2 regions of the Micromonospora sp. TSRI0369 genome follow, and region 2 is predicted to be linked to the other one. Evidence: riboswitches for the same ligand, from Rfam matches in the RefSeq annotation. Region 2 holds a riboswitch; the other holds the start of a gene.
What was found. A riboswitch is a leader RNA that binds a small molecule or an ion and turns the genes downstream of it on or off. The one in region 2 is predicted to bind cyclic di-AMP.
Positions count from the first base shown of each region.

Region 1: another riboswitch for cyclic di-AMP. It lies ahead of AMK25_RS12715 (LysM peptidoglycan-binding domain-containing protein); the one in region 2 lies ahead of AMK25_RS27480 (coiled-coil domain-containing protein).

Region 1 covers NZ_LIVU01000003.1:855,995-863,545, reverse strand. Annotated here, with positions in the region: gene AMK25_RS12730 (transglycosylase domain-containing protein) at 1-678, shown strand, start outside; gene AMK25_RS12725 (M4 family metallopeptidase) at 1,110-3,173, shown strand; gene AMK25_RS12720 (YbaB/EbfC family nucleoid-associated protein) at 3,229-3,678, opposite strand; gene AMK25_RS12715 (LysM peptidoglycan-binding domain-containing protein) at 3,863-4,528, opposite strand; cyclic di-AMP (ydaO/yuaA leader) riboswitch at 4,527-4,698, opposite strand; gene AMK25_RS12710 (LLM class flavin-dependent oxidoreductase) at 4,843-6,405, shown strand; gene AMK25_RS12705 (winged helix-turn-helix transcriptional regulator) at 6,453-6,929, shown strand; gene AMK25_RS12700 (SDR family oxidoreductase) at 6,962-7,551, shown strand, end outside.
Region 2 covers NZ_LIVU01000011.1:107,326-114,876, reverse strand. Annotated here, with positions in the region: gene AMK25_RS27510 (DUF3145 domain-containing protein) at 1-324, opposite strand, end outside; gene AMK25_RS27505 (hypothetical protein) at 656-985, shown strand; gene AMK25_RS27500 (carbonic anhydrase) at 1,023-1,652, opposite strand; gene AMK25_RS27495 (alpha/beta fold hydrolase) at 1,801-2,706, shown strand; gene AMK25_RS27490 (HelD family protein) at 2,831-4,948, shown strand; gene AMK25_RS27485 (cation diffusion facilitator family transporter) at 5,043-5,957, shown strand; cyclic di-AMP (ydaO/yuaA leader) riboswitch at 6,101-6,232, shown strand; gene AMK25_RS27480 (coiled-coil domain-containing protein) at 6,238-7,314, shown strand; gene AMK25_RS27475 (SRPBCC family protein) at 7,311-7,551, opposite strand, start outside.

The DNA.
Region 1 (7,551 bases), on a different contig from region 2:
CAGGACCACGCGAACGGGATGGCCACGTTCGCGGCCGGCGGCAAGCGCGCCGACGCGCACTTCGTCCGGTCGGTGAGCAAGGACGACGAGGAGGTGTGGACCGAGCAGCTGCGCACCACCGACCTGGGGCTGGACCGGGAGGCGCTCGACCAGCTGGACTGGACGCTGCGCCGGGTCCGGGCGGCCAAGCTGGACAACGGCTGGGACTCCGCCGGCAAGACCGGCACCTGGCAGGCCGGGCAGAGCACCACCCAGAACGTGCACACCTGGATGGTGGGCTGGACCGGCGCGCTGGCCTCGGCCGTGTGGCTGGGCACCACCGACGGCAAACCGCTGCGGACGAGCGGCGGCAGCTACGAGGTGTACGGCTCCACGGGCGCCGCGCCGATCTGGCGGCAGTTCATGACCAAGGCCACCGAGGCGATGAAGCTCGACCCGGGCAAGTACCGCTTCGGTGAGCCGAAGTTCCCCGGCGACACCCCGGAGCCGACCGCGTCGGCGCCGCCGCCGTCCACCGCCGCGCCCACGCCGTCCGCCTCGCCGAGCCCGAGCCCGACCCCGTCGAGCCCCAGCCCGAGCCCGGAGCCGACCGGTCGGCCGACGTCGCGGCCCACGCTGACGCCCTCGCTGCCGCCGCCGCCCACCGTCGCGCCAACGCGGACCCGCGGCCCGCGCTGACGCGGCCCGGTGCCCGGCCCCGGTCGGGGCGGGCCCCACGCGGCGTGGCCGGCTCGGGCGGTGGCGACCTCGCGTCTATGTGCGCCATTCGCGCACATAGGCAACGTCCGCAATTTGCACGCGCAGCCATCCACTGTCGGCGATGTTCGCCCTGATCAGGGCCTATTGAAGATCATGGTTGCCTGAGACGACGCGCGCGGCGACACGCCCGACTGTCAGTCGTTGCCCAGGTCACCCATTGCTCACGGCTCGCGCGGCGTGTGATTGTGCACCAGCGAACCGCCGACCCCCGGCGACTCGCGACGGTCGATCTGTCGACCCGGAGCCACGCCGGCAGCTCCGGTGACCGGCCGTCACCCTGCCTCGCACCACCGCGCCGCCCGTCCCCACCGGGCTCGTGCGGCGCGCCTGTAGAACAGGAGCAAACCTCCGTGAAACTCTCACCTCGCCTCGCCGCGCTCACCGGCGCGGCCGCGGCCGGCGTGATCGCCGCCGGCACCGCCGCAGCCGTGCAGGCCGCGCCACCCGGGCCCGCCGCCCCCAACCCGGCCCAGGCCCGCGCGGCCGCCGCCGACTCGGCCCGCGCCATGGTCGCCGGCCGCCCCGCCTACCTGCAGGCCGGCGCCGACGACGCGTTCGTCCAGAAGCCGGTCATCTCCTCCGAGGGAACCCAGTACGTGCCGTACGAGCGCACGTACAAGGGCCTGCCCGTGGTCGGCGGCGACTTCGTGCTCGCCACCGACTCGGCCGGCAACCTCAAGTACGCCTCGGTCGCGCAGCAGCGGCCGATCGGCGCCCTCGCCACCACGCCCGCGCTGACCCAGGCCGCCGCCGCGACCACGGCGCGCGCCCAGCTCAAGACGGTCAGCGCGGTCGAGGGCGCCACGCTCGTGGTCTACACGCTCGGCGCCGCACCGGCGCTGGCCTGGGAAACCACGGTACGCGGCACCAGCGCGGACGGCCCGAGCCGGCTCACCGTCGACGTCGACGCCCGTACCGGCGCGGTCCTGCGCAAGCAGGAGCACGTGGTGCGCGGCACCGGCACCGGCGCGTGGAACGGGCCCAGCCCGCTCACGCTCAACACCACCCAGTCGGGCTCCACGTACACCATGAAGGACCCGACCGTCACCAACCTGAGCTGCCAGGACTCGGCGAACAACACCACGTTCAGCGGCTCCGACGACGTGTGGGGCAACGGCACCGCCACCAACAAGGAGACCGGCTGCGTGGACGCGCTGTTCTCCGCGCAGACCGAGCACAAGATGCTCGCCCAGTGGCTGGGCCGCAACGGCGCCAACGGCAACGGTGGCTACTGGCCGATCCGGGTGGGCCTCAACGACCAGAACGCCTACTACGACGGCAGCCAGGTGCAGATCGGCAAGAACACCGCCGGTCAGTGGATCGGCTCGCTGGACGTGGTGGCGCACGAGATCGGCCACGGCATCGACGACAACACCCCCGGCGGCATCTCCGGCGGCGGCACGCAGGAGTTCGTGGCGGACACGTTCGGCGCGGCCACCGAGTGGTTCGCCAACGAGCCGTCCAGCTACGACGCGCCGGACTTCCTGGTCGGCGAGAAGATCAACCTGGTCGGCTCCGGCCCGATCCGCAACATGTACAACCCGTCGGCGCTCGGCGACCCGAACTGCTACTCCAGCAGCATCCCGTCGACCGAGGTGCACGCCGCGGCCGGGCCGGGCAACCACTGGTTCTACCTGCTGGCGAACGGCAGCAGCCCGACCAACGGGCAGCCGTCCAGCTCGACCTGCAACAGCAGCAGCGTGACCGGCCTGGGCATCCAGAAGGCCATCAAGATCATGTACAACGCCATGCTGCTGAAGACCTCGTCCTCGTCCTACCTGAAGTACCGCGTCTGGACATTGCAGGCGGCGAAGAACCTCTACCCGAGCAGCTGCACCGAGTTCAACGCGGTCAAGGCGGCCTGGGCGGCGGTCAGCGTACCGGCCCAGTCGGGTGAGCCGACCTGCGCCGGCGGCACCCCGACGCCCACGCCGACCGCCACCACCACCCCGCCGTCGGGCGGCTGCTCCGGCAACAAGCTCGCCAACCCCGGCTTCGAGTCGGGCAACGTGAGCTGGACCGCCTCGTCCGGCGTCATCACCACGGACAGCGGCCAGGCGGCGCACGGCGGCTCGTACAAGGCGTGGCTGGACGGGTACGGCTCGTCGCACACCGACACGCTCAGTCAGTCGGTGACGATCCCGGCCGGATGCCGGGCGACGTTGAGCTTCTGGCTGCACATCGACAGCGCGGAGACGACCACGAGCACCGCGTACGACAAGCTCACCGTCAAGGCCGGCAGCACCACGCTGGCCACCTACTCCAACCTGAACAAGGCCACCGGGTACGTGCAGCGGTCCTTCGACATCTCGTCGCTCGCAGGCACCACGGCGACCATCTCGTTCAGCGGCGTGGAGGACAGCTCTCTGCAGACGTCCTTCGTCGTCGACGACACCGCGGTCACCCTGAGCTGACCGTGGCGTAGCGCGGCCGGTCGTCGTCCTCCCGGCGGCCGGCCGCCTCGTCGTCTCAGGCCGGGCGCCCGGCCCGGGACGAGGTGCCGCGGTCACGATGGATCCGGGCGGCCGCCTCGTGCATCGCGCGGCCGAACAGCTCGGCCTGGTCACCCATGCTGCCGAGCCGGGCGGCGAGCGCGTCGGCGTCGGCTCGCGCCGACGCGCTGACCTGTGCGTCCAGCTCGGACAGTGCGTCGTTGGCGGCGGCGACGAGGTGTCCGCTGAGGACGTCGAGGGGCTCGCCGGCCAGCTCCGGGTCGATCGTCACGGAATCCAGCCGGCCACCCTGGACGGCGACCGCGCGGACCCGCCCACCGGCCGCAGTGCCCTCGGCGCGCAGCAGGTCGGCCGGTTCGCCGTCGGCGTGCGCCGAGGCCCGGGAGCGCATCGCGGTGAGCGCCTGCTGCGTGCGGGTCAGCAGCTCGTCGAGGCTCGCGGCCGCCGAGAACGGGTCGTTGGTCATATCCGCGCTTTCTTCACGTCTTAGCCGATCATCGTGACCCTAACAACCGGCTCCGACGAATCGCGATCACCGGCCGTCGCGGGCCGTGTCCCGGCGCCGGGAGCAGGCCGGACATCGGCGACACGGCGTGTCGCGGACGGCCGGACGCCCGGCCGGGGCGAACCGGCCGGGCGTCCGGATCAGGTCAGCGCAGACGCAGCCGCTGACCAGGGAAGATCAGGCCGGGGTCGTCGCCGACCACTGCCCGGTTGCGCTCGTGCAGGGCACGCCAGCCGCCGTCGACGCGCTGCGCCACGGCGATCTCCGACAGCGTGTCCCCGCGCCGGACCACGTACGTCCCGACGCCGGACGACAGCTGCGGCGCCGCCTTCGTCGCGGCCCGTTCCGGCGCGGCCCTGCGCGTGACGGCCCGCTCCGGGGCGGCCTTCTTCGAGGTGGTCTTCTTCGGGTTCGCCTTCTTCGGGGTGGCCCGCTCGGACCGGGTCGCGGCGGCGCTCGCCGAGCCGCCCTTCCTGCCGCAGACCGGCCACGCGCCGATGCCCTGCCCGCGCAGCACCTTCTCGGCGACGGCGATCTGCTCGGACCGGCTGGCCAGGTCGGCCCGGGCGGCGTACTTCTGCCCGCCGTAGCCGTTCCAGGTGGCGCGGGAGAACTGGAGCCCGCCGTAGTACCCGTTGCCGGTGTTGATCTTCCAGTTGCCGCCTGATTCGCAGCGCGCGACCGCGTCCCAGTTGACGCCGGCGCCGGCCGGCGCGGCCGGGCCGAACAGGGTCGCGGCGCCGACGGCGGCGCCGGCCAGGACTGCTCCGAGAGCGATACGGCGGCCCCGGGCTGAGTATTCAGTTGCCATGTGGATTCCTCCACGCCGACGAGGTGAGCTGTCGGGTTCGGGCCGAGGAGCCCGGCCGCCGGTGGCGGCTTCACCCCGAGGTGACGAGGCACCGTGGTACGTGTGGTTCCCCCGCTCCCGCGCGACGTCCGGTAACCGCGGCCGGCGGCGGGACTAGGCGTTTCCGGCCTACGGTGTCCACGAATGCGAACGGAACCGACGCTATGGACGGTTTGCGACGATCATCCACTTCTTGTGACCCTGTTCACCCGGCCGGGCTACCACCTGTGGAGCTACGGTGGCAGGGCTGAGCAAGATCACGGGAGGCGGGACGGATGACCGATCACGGACACGAGCTGACCTTCGGCGGCTTCATCACTCCCGCCGCCGGGCAGCCCGACCAGGTGGTGGCGCTGGCCACGCTCTGCGAGCAGGTCGGGCTGGACCTTGTCACGTTCCAGGACCACCCGTACCAGCCGGGCTTCCTGGACACCTGGACGCTGATGTCCTACGTGGCCGCCGTCACCGAGCGCATCCGCCTGGCCGGCAACGTGCTCAACCTGCCGCTGCGCCAGCCGGTGGTGCTGGCCCGCAGCGTGGCCAGCCTGGACCTGCTCACCGGCGGGCGGGTCGAGCTGGGACTCGGCGCGGGCGCGTTCTGGGACGCGATCGAGGCGACGGGCGGGCGGCGCCTGTCCCCCGGCGCGGCGGTCGAGGCCCTGGACGAGGCGATCCGGGTGATCCGCGAGGTCTGGGACACCGACCGCCGGGGCATGATCCGGGTCGACGGCGAGCACTACCGGGTGGTCGGCGCCAAGCGCGGCCCGGCGCCCGCGCATCAGGTGGGCATCTGGGTCGGCGCGTACAAGCCGCGCATGCTGCGCCTGGTCGGCCGCGCCGCCGACGGCTGGCTGCCCTCCCTGTCCTACCTGCCGAAGGGCCCCGACGAGCTGCCCGCCCTGAACGCGCTCGTGGACGAGGGCGCTCAGGCCGCCGGGCGCGACCCGGCCGAGATCCGCCGCATGCTCAACGTGAACGGCACGTTCGCCCGCTCGTCGGCCGGCTTCCTGGCCGGTCCGCCGGAGCAGTGGGTGGAGGAGTTGGCCGGGCTCACGCTGGAGCACGGCGTCACCACGTTCATCCTCGGCAGCGACGAGCCGCGCGCGATCCAGATCTTCGCCCAGGAGGTCGCGCCCGCGGTGCGGGAGCTGGTCGCCGGCGAGCGCACCGCGCCGGGCAGCGGCGCCCGCGCGGTCGCCGACGAGACGGCCGCCACCGGCGGCCCGGCCACGCTGGCGGTCACCCCCACCCCGGACCCGGGGGTACGCCTGAGCGCGCGCCGCCCCTGGGACGAGTCGACCCGGCCGACCGCCCCGCCACCACCGGCCGGACAGGTCTACCCGGCCCGGGGACAGGCCGCCGGGCAGCACCTGGTGGACGTGCACGACCATCTGCGCCAGGAGCTGGCCCAGGTGCGCGACCTGCTGGAACAGGTCAAGCGAGGCACTGTCTCGCCGGGCCGGGCGCGGGCCGCGCTGAACGAGATGACCATGCGGCAGAACAACTGGACGCTCGGGGCGTACTGCGCGGCGTACTGCACCATGGTCACCCAGCACCACGGGCTGGAGGACGCCTCGATCTTCCCGCACCTGCGCCGCTCCGAGGCCGGGCTGGCGGCCGTGCTGGACCGCCTCGAGGAGGAGCACGTGGTGATCCACGGCGTGGTGGAGAGCGTCGACCGGGCGCTCGTGGAGCTGGTCCGGCGGCCCGGCGACTTCACGCAGCTCCAGGAGGCGGTGGACCTGCTCACCGACACGCTGCTGTCGCACCTGTCGTACGAGGAGCACCAGATCGTCGAGCCGCTGGCCCGGCACGGCTTCTTCCCCGGCCAGCTGTGAGGTAGCTGGCTTTTGCTTCCCTAAGCCAGGGGGGTACCGTCGACGCCATGACGGACCTCCTTGCCCAGCGTGACTCCTGGTCCACCGCCAACTGCTCGATCGCCCGGGCGCTGGAGGTGGTCGGCAACCGCACCACGCTGCTCCTGCTGCGCGAGGCGTCGTTCGGCACCCGCCGCTTCGACGACTTCGCCCGGCGGGTCGGCGTCAGCGAGCCCGTCGCCGCCGCACGTCTCAAGCAGCTCGTCGCCGACGGGCTGCTCGACCGGCGCCCCTACCGCGAGCCCGGGCAGCGCACCCGCGACGAGTACGTGCTCACCTCCAAGGGCAGCGACCTGATCCCGGTGCTCGTCGCGCTGCGGCAGTGGGGCGACACGTACGCCGCCGACGAGGCGGGCCCGGCGGTCCGGGTGACCCACGACGAGTGCGGCGCGGCCGTGCACGCCCGGCTGCGCTGCGACGCCGGGCACGACGTACCGCCCGGCGAACTGGCCGTCCTGCCCGGTCCGGGCCTGCTGTCCGCCTGACCTCTCTTCCTCACCACCTCTCGGAGCGAGACATGAAGATCGCTGGAAGCACCGCCCTGGTCACCGGCGCCAACCGTGGCTTCGGCCGGCACCTGGCCGCCGAACTCGTCGCGCGCGGCGCCACCGTCTGGGCCGGCGCGCGCAACCCGGACACCGTGAACCTGCCCGGCGTCACCCCGGTACGCCTCGACATCACCGACCCCGCGTCGGTGGCCACCGCCGCCGAGCGGGCCGGGGACGTGACGCTGCTCGTCAACAACGCCGGCGTGAGCACCGGCGCCGACCTGCTCGACGGGGACCTCGCGCAGATCCGGCTGGAGCTGGAGACGCACTACCTCGGCACGCTGTCGGTGGTACGCGCGTTCGCGCCCCGGATCGCGGCGAACGGCGGCGGGACAATCCTGAACGTCCTGTCCGCGCTGTCCTGGTTCACGTTCCCCGGCGTCGGCGCGTACGGCGCGGCCAAGGCCGCCGAATGGTCGATGACGAACGCCCTGCGCCTGGAGCTGGCCGACCGGGGCGTCCGCGTCGCAGGGCTGCACGTGGGCTACATGGACACCGAGATGGCCGCCGCCGTACCCGGCCCGAAGGCCGACCCGGCGGAGGTCGCCCGGCTCGCTGT
Region 2 (7,551 bases):
GATGTCACCGGCCGCGCCGACGGCGGCCCGGAACAGGCCGCGGCCCGGTACGTACATGAAGCGCTCGCCGTCGACGCCGGGACTGGGTTCCTCGGTGACCTCGAAACGGATCATGGGCCACTGCCGGAGGGCAGCGGCCAGCTCCGCGCCGGTCCCCGGGCTGCCGGTCCAGCCGCACTCGGCGCGACGAGCGCCCGGATCGGCGGGCTGCGCCGTCCAGTGCAGGTTGACCGGCGCGGCGAGGACGCGCGCGATCGCCCACTCGACGTGCGAGCACACGGCGAGCGGGGTCGAGTGGACGTATACGACGCCACGCGTTGGCACGGTGACCTCCCGGTGAGCCGAGGTGCGTCTTCCCCTACGACCTCGTCCTACCGAGTGGTACCTGGACACACATGATGACCTGTGTGACTGGTGGTGCGCCAGCGAATCGGAAAATTCGCCGGTCCCAACCGGCGGGAAATACCCGGGAGGTGGAGCCGGTTGTGCCCTCTGACGCCGCGACGACCAGCCAGGTGTCGTGGTCGTGTACAGTTCTCTGGGCGGTTCTCTGTGCCGCCGTACATCTTCGCGGGCCGGCGCTCACCCCGGGCGTCACTCGCACAGCCCCCGGACGGCCTTCCGTCCCCACCGTACGTCTGCAAGGAGTACCTCCGTGGCGAGCAACACCTCTAAGACCGCGCGCGCGTCCGTCCGGGCCGGCCAGGCTGGCCAGGGTGGCGCCCTCAGCGTGCTGGGCGAGTTCAAGTACCTGATCCCGCTCAACGGCGGCAAGCACGCCTACGTGCGCAACCTGACCAACGGCAAGACCGCGCACCTGCGCACCGACTCCGAGGCCTTCGTCGAGGAGATCCGCGTGCTGGCCGCCGCCGGCCACGCCGCCAAGATCCGGGCTGAGATCAACGGCCTGGCCGCGGCCCACCCGGGGCACGGCTGGGAGGCCACCGAGAAGCGCCTGGTCGAGGCCGGCGTCTTCGAGGGCTGAGCGCCCTCACCCGCACCACCGAAACCGCCCGCCGGGATCACTCCGGCGGGCGGTTTCGCGTCTGCTCCTGCGGCAGCAGCGTCACCTCGCCGGTGGCCAGGTCGTAGAGCGCGCCCTCCACTGCCAGCTCACCGGCGTCCACCGGAGCGGCCAGCCGATCGTCACAGCGCAGCGCTGCCACGGTGCGCCGGACGTGGCGGCGGATCGCCAGCGGATGCGCGTCCGGTTCGTCCACGCCGACGTCGGTGACCGCCGGGGCGATCCGGTCGACCACGTACGCGAGGTCGCCGCCGGGGCGCCGCCCGGTGCGCAGCGCCTCGACCGCCGAGCCGACCGCGCCGCAGCGCTCGTGACCCAGCACCATCACCAGGCGTACGCCGAGCTGCCCCACCACGTACTCGATCGAGCCGCGTACGGCCCGGTCCAGCACGTGCGCGCCGGTACGGATCACGCAGATCGAACCGAACGTCTGGTCGAAGATCGCCTCCAGCGGCACCCGGGAGTCGATACAGCCCAGCACCACCGCGTACGGCTGCTGGTCGCCGGAGGCCACGGCGGCGGCAGCGGTGACGTCGTGCCCGTGCACCGGCTGGCCGCTGACGAAGCGACGGTTGCCGGCGAGCAGCTCGGCCAGCGCGGCGCGCGGACTGCGGGCGGCGGACGGCATGCCCCCAGCCTGGTCACCGATCCGGCCGCCGTGGGGCCGGACGCGAATCTTCTCCCCGCCCCGGTTGCCGTGGTGTCATGACGGGTAACGCCGGTGTCACCGCCGGGACACCTGGTGGCGCAAACCGGACGGCTCGGGGGTGGACGACATGGAACTGCGGCTTCCGGACGGCGTACGCCTGCACGTGACAGTCACCGGTCCGGTCGACGCCGAGGTCACCGTGGTGATGCTGCACGGCTGGACGCTCGACGGGCGCAGCTGGCACCGCCAGGTCGCCGACATGCGGGAACGTTTCGGCGACCGGGTCCGCCTGGTCACCTACGACGCGCGCGGCCACGGCCGGTCGAGCTGCCTGTCGCTGCGGGACGCCACGCTGGCCCAGCTCGGCGACGACCTGGCCACGGTGCTCGACGAGATCGCCCCGGCCGGGCCGGTCGTGCTGGTCGGGCACTCGATGGGCGGCATGTCGGTGATGGAGTACGCCCACCGCCACCCCGACCGGTTCGCCGCGCGTACCGCCGGGCTGGTCTTCGTCTCGACCACCGCCGAGGGTCACACGCACACCGTCTACGGCCTCTCCCCCCGCATCACCCGGCTGATCCGGCTCGCCGAGACCACCGGCGCCGGGGTGCTGGCCCGGTGCGGCGGCTGGCGGCCGCCGCACGCGCTGCTGCGCGCGCTGCGCCCGAGCATCCGCTGGATGCTGTTCGGCGACCGCTGCGACCCGGCGGACATCCGGCTGGTCACCTCGGCGGTGGCCCGCGCCACGCTGCGCTCGATCGGCGGGTTCCGCGCCTCGATCGGGGCGCAGCACCGGCTGGAGACGCTCGCCGCGCTCGGCGGGCTGCCGGCCGCCGCGCTGGTCGGGGACCGGGACCGGCTCACCCCGCCACCGTGCGCCGAGTCGATCGCGGCGGCGCTGCCCACCACGGAGCTGACCGTGTGCCCGGGCGCCGGCCACATGCTGATGATGGAGCGCCCGGACCAGGTGAACGACGCCGTGGCCGGGGTGCTGGACCGGGTGCTGACCGGCCGCCCCGCGGCCCGCCTCTGAGCGTCTCCCGCTCCCGGACGGCACTGACGTACGCCACGCGGACGGCATGCCCCGGCACTGCGGTTGCCGAGGGCCCGTACCCTCATTCAGCCCGTCGTGCCGTCCGACCACAGGAGCGCCCGCGTTGACCGACCAGACCACGCTGGACCGGGAGATCGCCGCCGAGCAGCGCCACCTCGACCGGGTGTACGCCCGGCTGGCCGAACTGCGCCGGTCGGCGGCCGACGCCGAGCGGGAGGGCTACCAGCTGGCCCGGGTCGGCAACTTCGGCGCGCTGGTCGAGCGGGACGCGATGGTCTTCCACGCCGCCCAGCGCCGGCACGTGCTCGACGCCGAACACGAGGGACTGGTGTTCGGGCGGCTGGACCTGCGTACCGGGCAGGTGCTGCACGTCGGCCGCCTGGGTGTGCGGGGTGTGGACGCGGAGACGCTGGTGGTGGACTGGCGGGCCCCGGCCGCCGCCGCGTTCTACCAGGCGACGCCCGCCGAGCCGCGCGGCGTGGTGCGCCGGCGCACGATCCAGTCGGCCTCGGAGAAGGTCACCCGGATCGAGGACGACCTGCTGGACCCGGAGGCCGCGCCGCCGGAGATGGCGGTGGTCGGCGACGGGGCGCTGCTGGCCACGCTGTCCCGGGCCACCGGCCGGGGCATGCGGGACATCGTCGCCACCATCCAGCGCGAGCAGGACGAGGCGATCCGCTCCCCCGGCAACGGCGTCACGATCGTCTCCGGCGGCCCGGGGACCGGCAAGACGGCGGTGGCGTTGCACCGGGCCGCGTACCTGCTCTACTCCGACCGGGCCCGGTACGCCGGCGGCGGCATCCTGGTGGTCGGCCCGTCCGGCGTGTTCGTCGAGTACATCGCCTCGGTGCTGCCCTCGCTGGGCGAGGAGACCGCCACGCTGCGCTCGCTCGGCTCGCTGTTCCCGGGCCTGTCGGCGTCCCGGACCGACCCGCCGGACGTGGCGGCGGTGAAGGGCTCGCTGCGGATGCGCCGGGTGCTGGAGCGCGCGGTACGCGACGCGGTGCCGGACTCCCCGGCCGAGCTGCGCCTGCTGTACCGGGGTGAGCTGCTGCGCCTGGAGCGTCAGGCGCTGGACGCGATCCGGGACCGGACTCTGGCCCGGGGCGCGCGCCGCAACGAGGTACGCCGGGCGGCGTTCGACGCGGTGCTCGCCGCGCTCTACGCGCAGGCCCGCACGCTGCGGGTGGGCCGGCTGCCGGAGCAGCCCGCGTTCGAGGACGAGATCATCGAGCGGCCGGAGTTCCGCGAGTTCCTCAAGGCGTGGTGGCCACGGCTGCACCCGCGGCACGTGCTGGACTGGCTGGCCCGTCCGGACCGGCTGCGCCGCTACGCCGGTGGGATCCTCTCCTCGGCCGAGATCCGGCTGCTCGGGCAGGCGTACCGCACGCTCGCGACCGACGGTCTGACGGTGGCGGACATCGCGCTGCTGGACGAGCTGGACGCGCTGCTGGGCAAGCCGGTGCAGCGGGCCCGGCCCAAGCGCGACCGGTACCAGCTCGCCGGTGGCGTGCGCGAGCTGAGCACGTACGCCGATCGGCAGCGCGCCGCCCGGGCGGCGGCCCGGGAGCGTCCGGCCGACTACCGCGACTACGCGCACGTGGTGGTGGACGAGGCGCAGGACGTCTCGCCGATGCAGTGGCGGATGGTGGGCCGGCGGGGACGGCTGGCCTCCTGGACCGTGGTCGGCGACCCGGCGCAGACGGCCTGGACCGGCGACCCGCAGGAGCTGGACCGGGCCCGGGACCAGGCGCTGGGCCGGCGCAAGCGGCACCGCTACGAGCTGACCACCAACTACCGCAACTCGGCGGAGATCTTCGCGGTGGCGGCGGCGGAGATCCGCCGGCTCTACCCGGATCTGCCGCTGCCCGACGCGGTCCGGTCCACCGGCGTGCCGCCGGTCGAGCGCGTGGTGCCCGCCGCCGAGCTGCCGGCGGCCACCGTCGAGGCGGCCGAGGCGCTGCTCGGACAGGTGGAGGGCACTGTGGGCGTGATCACGCCGGTGCCGCGCCGGGACGAGGTGGCCAGCTGGCTGGGCGCGCGCGGCGCGGGCCGGCTGCAGGTGGTGACCAGCCTCCAGGCCAAGGGCATGGAGTACGACGGCGTGGTGCTGGTGGCGCCGAGCGAGATCCGGGCCGATCCGGGGTCGGGCGTGCGCACGCTCTACGTGGCGCTGTCCCGGGCGACCCAGCGCCTCACCACGCTCGACCCGGTGGGGTGAGTGGGCGCGCCGGCACCACCCACAGTTCACTTGCATACATAGCGATGTGAACATACATTGGGCCCGGCCGGTACGCGGCAGGGAGGGTGTTGGCGTGGGCGCAGGTCATGACCACAGCGGTGCGGTGGCCAACGCGGCACACCGCCACCGGGGCCGCCTATGGGCCGCGTTCGCGCTGCTCGCCGTCCTGATGGTGGTCGAGGCGGTGGCCGCCTTCACCACCGGCTCGCTCGCCCTGCTCTCCGACGCCGGGCACATGTTCACCGACGTGCTCGGCATCGGCATGGCCCTCGCGGCGATCACCGCCACCCGGCGTGCCGGCACCGACCCGCAGCGCACGTTCGGCCTCTACCGGCTGGAGGTGCTCGCCGCACTCGCCAACGCCGTGCTGCTCGGCGCCGTCGCGGTCTACGTCCTGGTCGAGGCGGTACGCCGCTTCGGCGAGCCGCCGGAGGTGCTCGCCGGCCCGATGCTCGTGGTGGCGGTGCTCGGCCTGCTCGCCAACATCGTCGCCTTCGCGCTGCTGCGGGCCGGGTCGAAGGAGAGCATCAACCTGCGCGGCGCGTACCTGGAGGTGCTCGGCGACCTGCTCGGCTCGCTCGGCGTGATCGCCGCGGCGCTGGTCATCGCGGTCACCGACTGGTGGTGGGCGGACCCCCTGGTCGCCGTCGGGATCGGCCTGTTCATCCTGCCGCGCACCTGGCGGCTCGGCCGGGCCGCGGTGCGCATCCTGGTGCAGGCGGCGCCGGAACACCTGCAGGTGACCGCCGTGCACGACCGGCTGGCCGCGGTCCCCGGCGTGGCCGAGGTGCACGACCTGCACGTCTGGACGCTCACCTCCGGGATGGAGGTGGCCTCGGCGCACCTGACCACCGACCCCGGCGTCGACCCCGGCGGGGTGCTTGCCGCCGCGCGGGCCGCGCTGCACGAGGACTTCTCCATCGATCACGCCACGTTGCAGGTCGAACCCGGAGCGTCCGCGGGCGTGTGCGGAAAGACCGAGTGGTGATTAGGACAGACTTAAATCACTGTGGCTGCTGTACAGTAATGTCGGTTTTGCCCCGCCATGCGGCACCACGCGTCGGAGCCGCGCCCGGGCCGCGCCGGTAGGCTCGGTCGCGGCCGCAGCCACCGGCGTCACCGGCGCAGGTGGGGTGGCCGTCGCCTAATCGCCCGAAGGGGCGAGCCGGGGAACCACGTACGTGGGGTGCATCCGCGTCAGCGGTAGGGATCTTCCGTCCCGAACCCGTCAGCTAACCCGGTCGGCGGTTGACGGAAGGACGTGTTGAATGCCCCCAGTGGCACCTGTACGACGGACGGCCGCCCGGTTGGCGGCCCTGCTCGTCGCGACGCTGACTCTCGGCGTCGCGACCGTTCCGGCCTCCCCCGCCTCGGCGGCGCCCCGGACCGCCCTGCTCGCCGCCGCACCCGGCGACGACGAGGGCGGCACGCCGGAGCTGCGCGCCCAACTCGACGCGGCCAGCAAGGGCTGGCTGGAGGCGAAGGCCGCGCTGAACCAGTCGGTAAACCGCCAGAAGCAGCTGAACGACCAGCTCAAGACGGTCGGCGCCGAACTGGCCGCACGCGACGCCAAGGTCGGCGAGATCGCCGGGGTGGCATACCGCGCGGGCCGCCTCGGCACCGCCGCGGCGTTGCTCGACAGCAGCAGCCCGGCGGGCTTCATGGACCGGGCCGCCACCCTGGGACAGGTCGCCGCGCACGAGGACCGCACGGTGCGCGAGCTGATCGCCACCCGCGACGAGGCCACCCGCACCCGGGCCGCGCTCGACACCGAGATCCGCGAGCAACGCAAGCAGGTCGCGGTGATGGGCAAGCGCAAGGAGCAGGCCGAGCGCGCGCTCGAAGTGGCGAACGACAGGGCGTCCCGCAGCAGCAGTGGCGGCGGCGGCAGCGTCCAGGGCACCTCCAACAAGAACGCGAAGCCGGCGCCGCGTAACTCGGACGGCTCGTGGCCGGCGGAGTCGTGCAGCGTCAACGACCCGACCCCGGCCAACGGCTGCATCACCCCGCGGACGCTGCACGCGCTGCAGCAGGCCAAGGCGGCCGGCTTCACCCGGTACGTCTCGTGCCACCGGCCCAGCGGCTCGGGCGAGCACCCGAAGGGGCGGGCCTGCGACTTCGCCGCCCAGAAGAACGGCTTCGGCGGCGTGGCCAGCGGCGGTGACCGGACGTACGGCAACAACCTGGCCGCGTACTTCGTACGCAACGCCGACCCGCTCGCCGTGCTCTACGTGATCTGGTTCAAGCAGATCTGGCTGCCCAGCAGCGGGTGGAAGGCGTACAGCGGCGGCAACGGCGACCCGTCCAGCGATCACACCAACCACGTGCACCTGTCGGTGTACTAGCGCGCTCCCGGAGGGCCGGCCGGATCGGGCCGGCCCTCCAGCGTCGCGCCGAGACGAGCCGCCAGGCTCAGGTGAGCCGCCCGGGCCTGGCGGAACGCGTACCCGAACAGCGGCGCCGGCGCGGTCAGCGTGATCTCCACGTCGATGCGCACGGTGCCGTCGGGCTCGTCGCGCAGCCGGGTGTGGTTGCGCACCGTCGTCGCCGGCTGCTGCCGGGCCACCGTGACCACCTCGTCC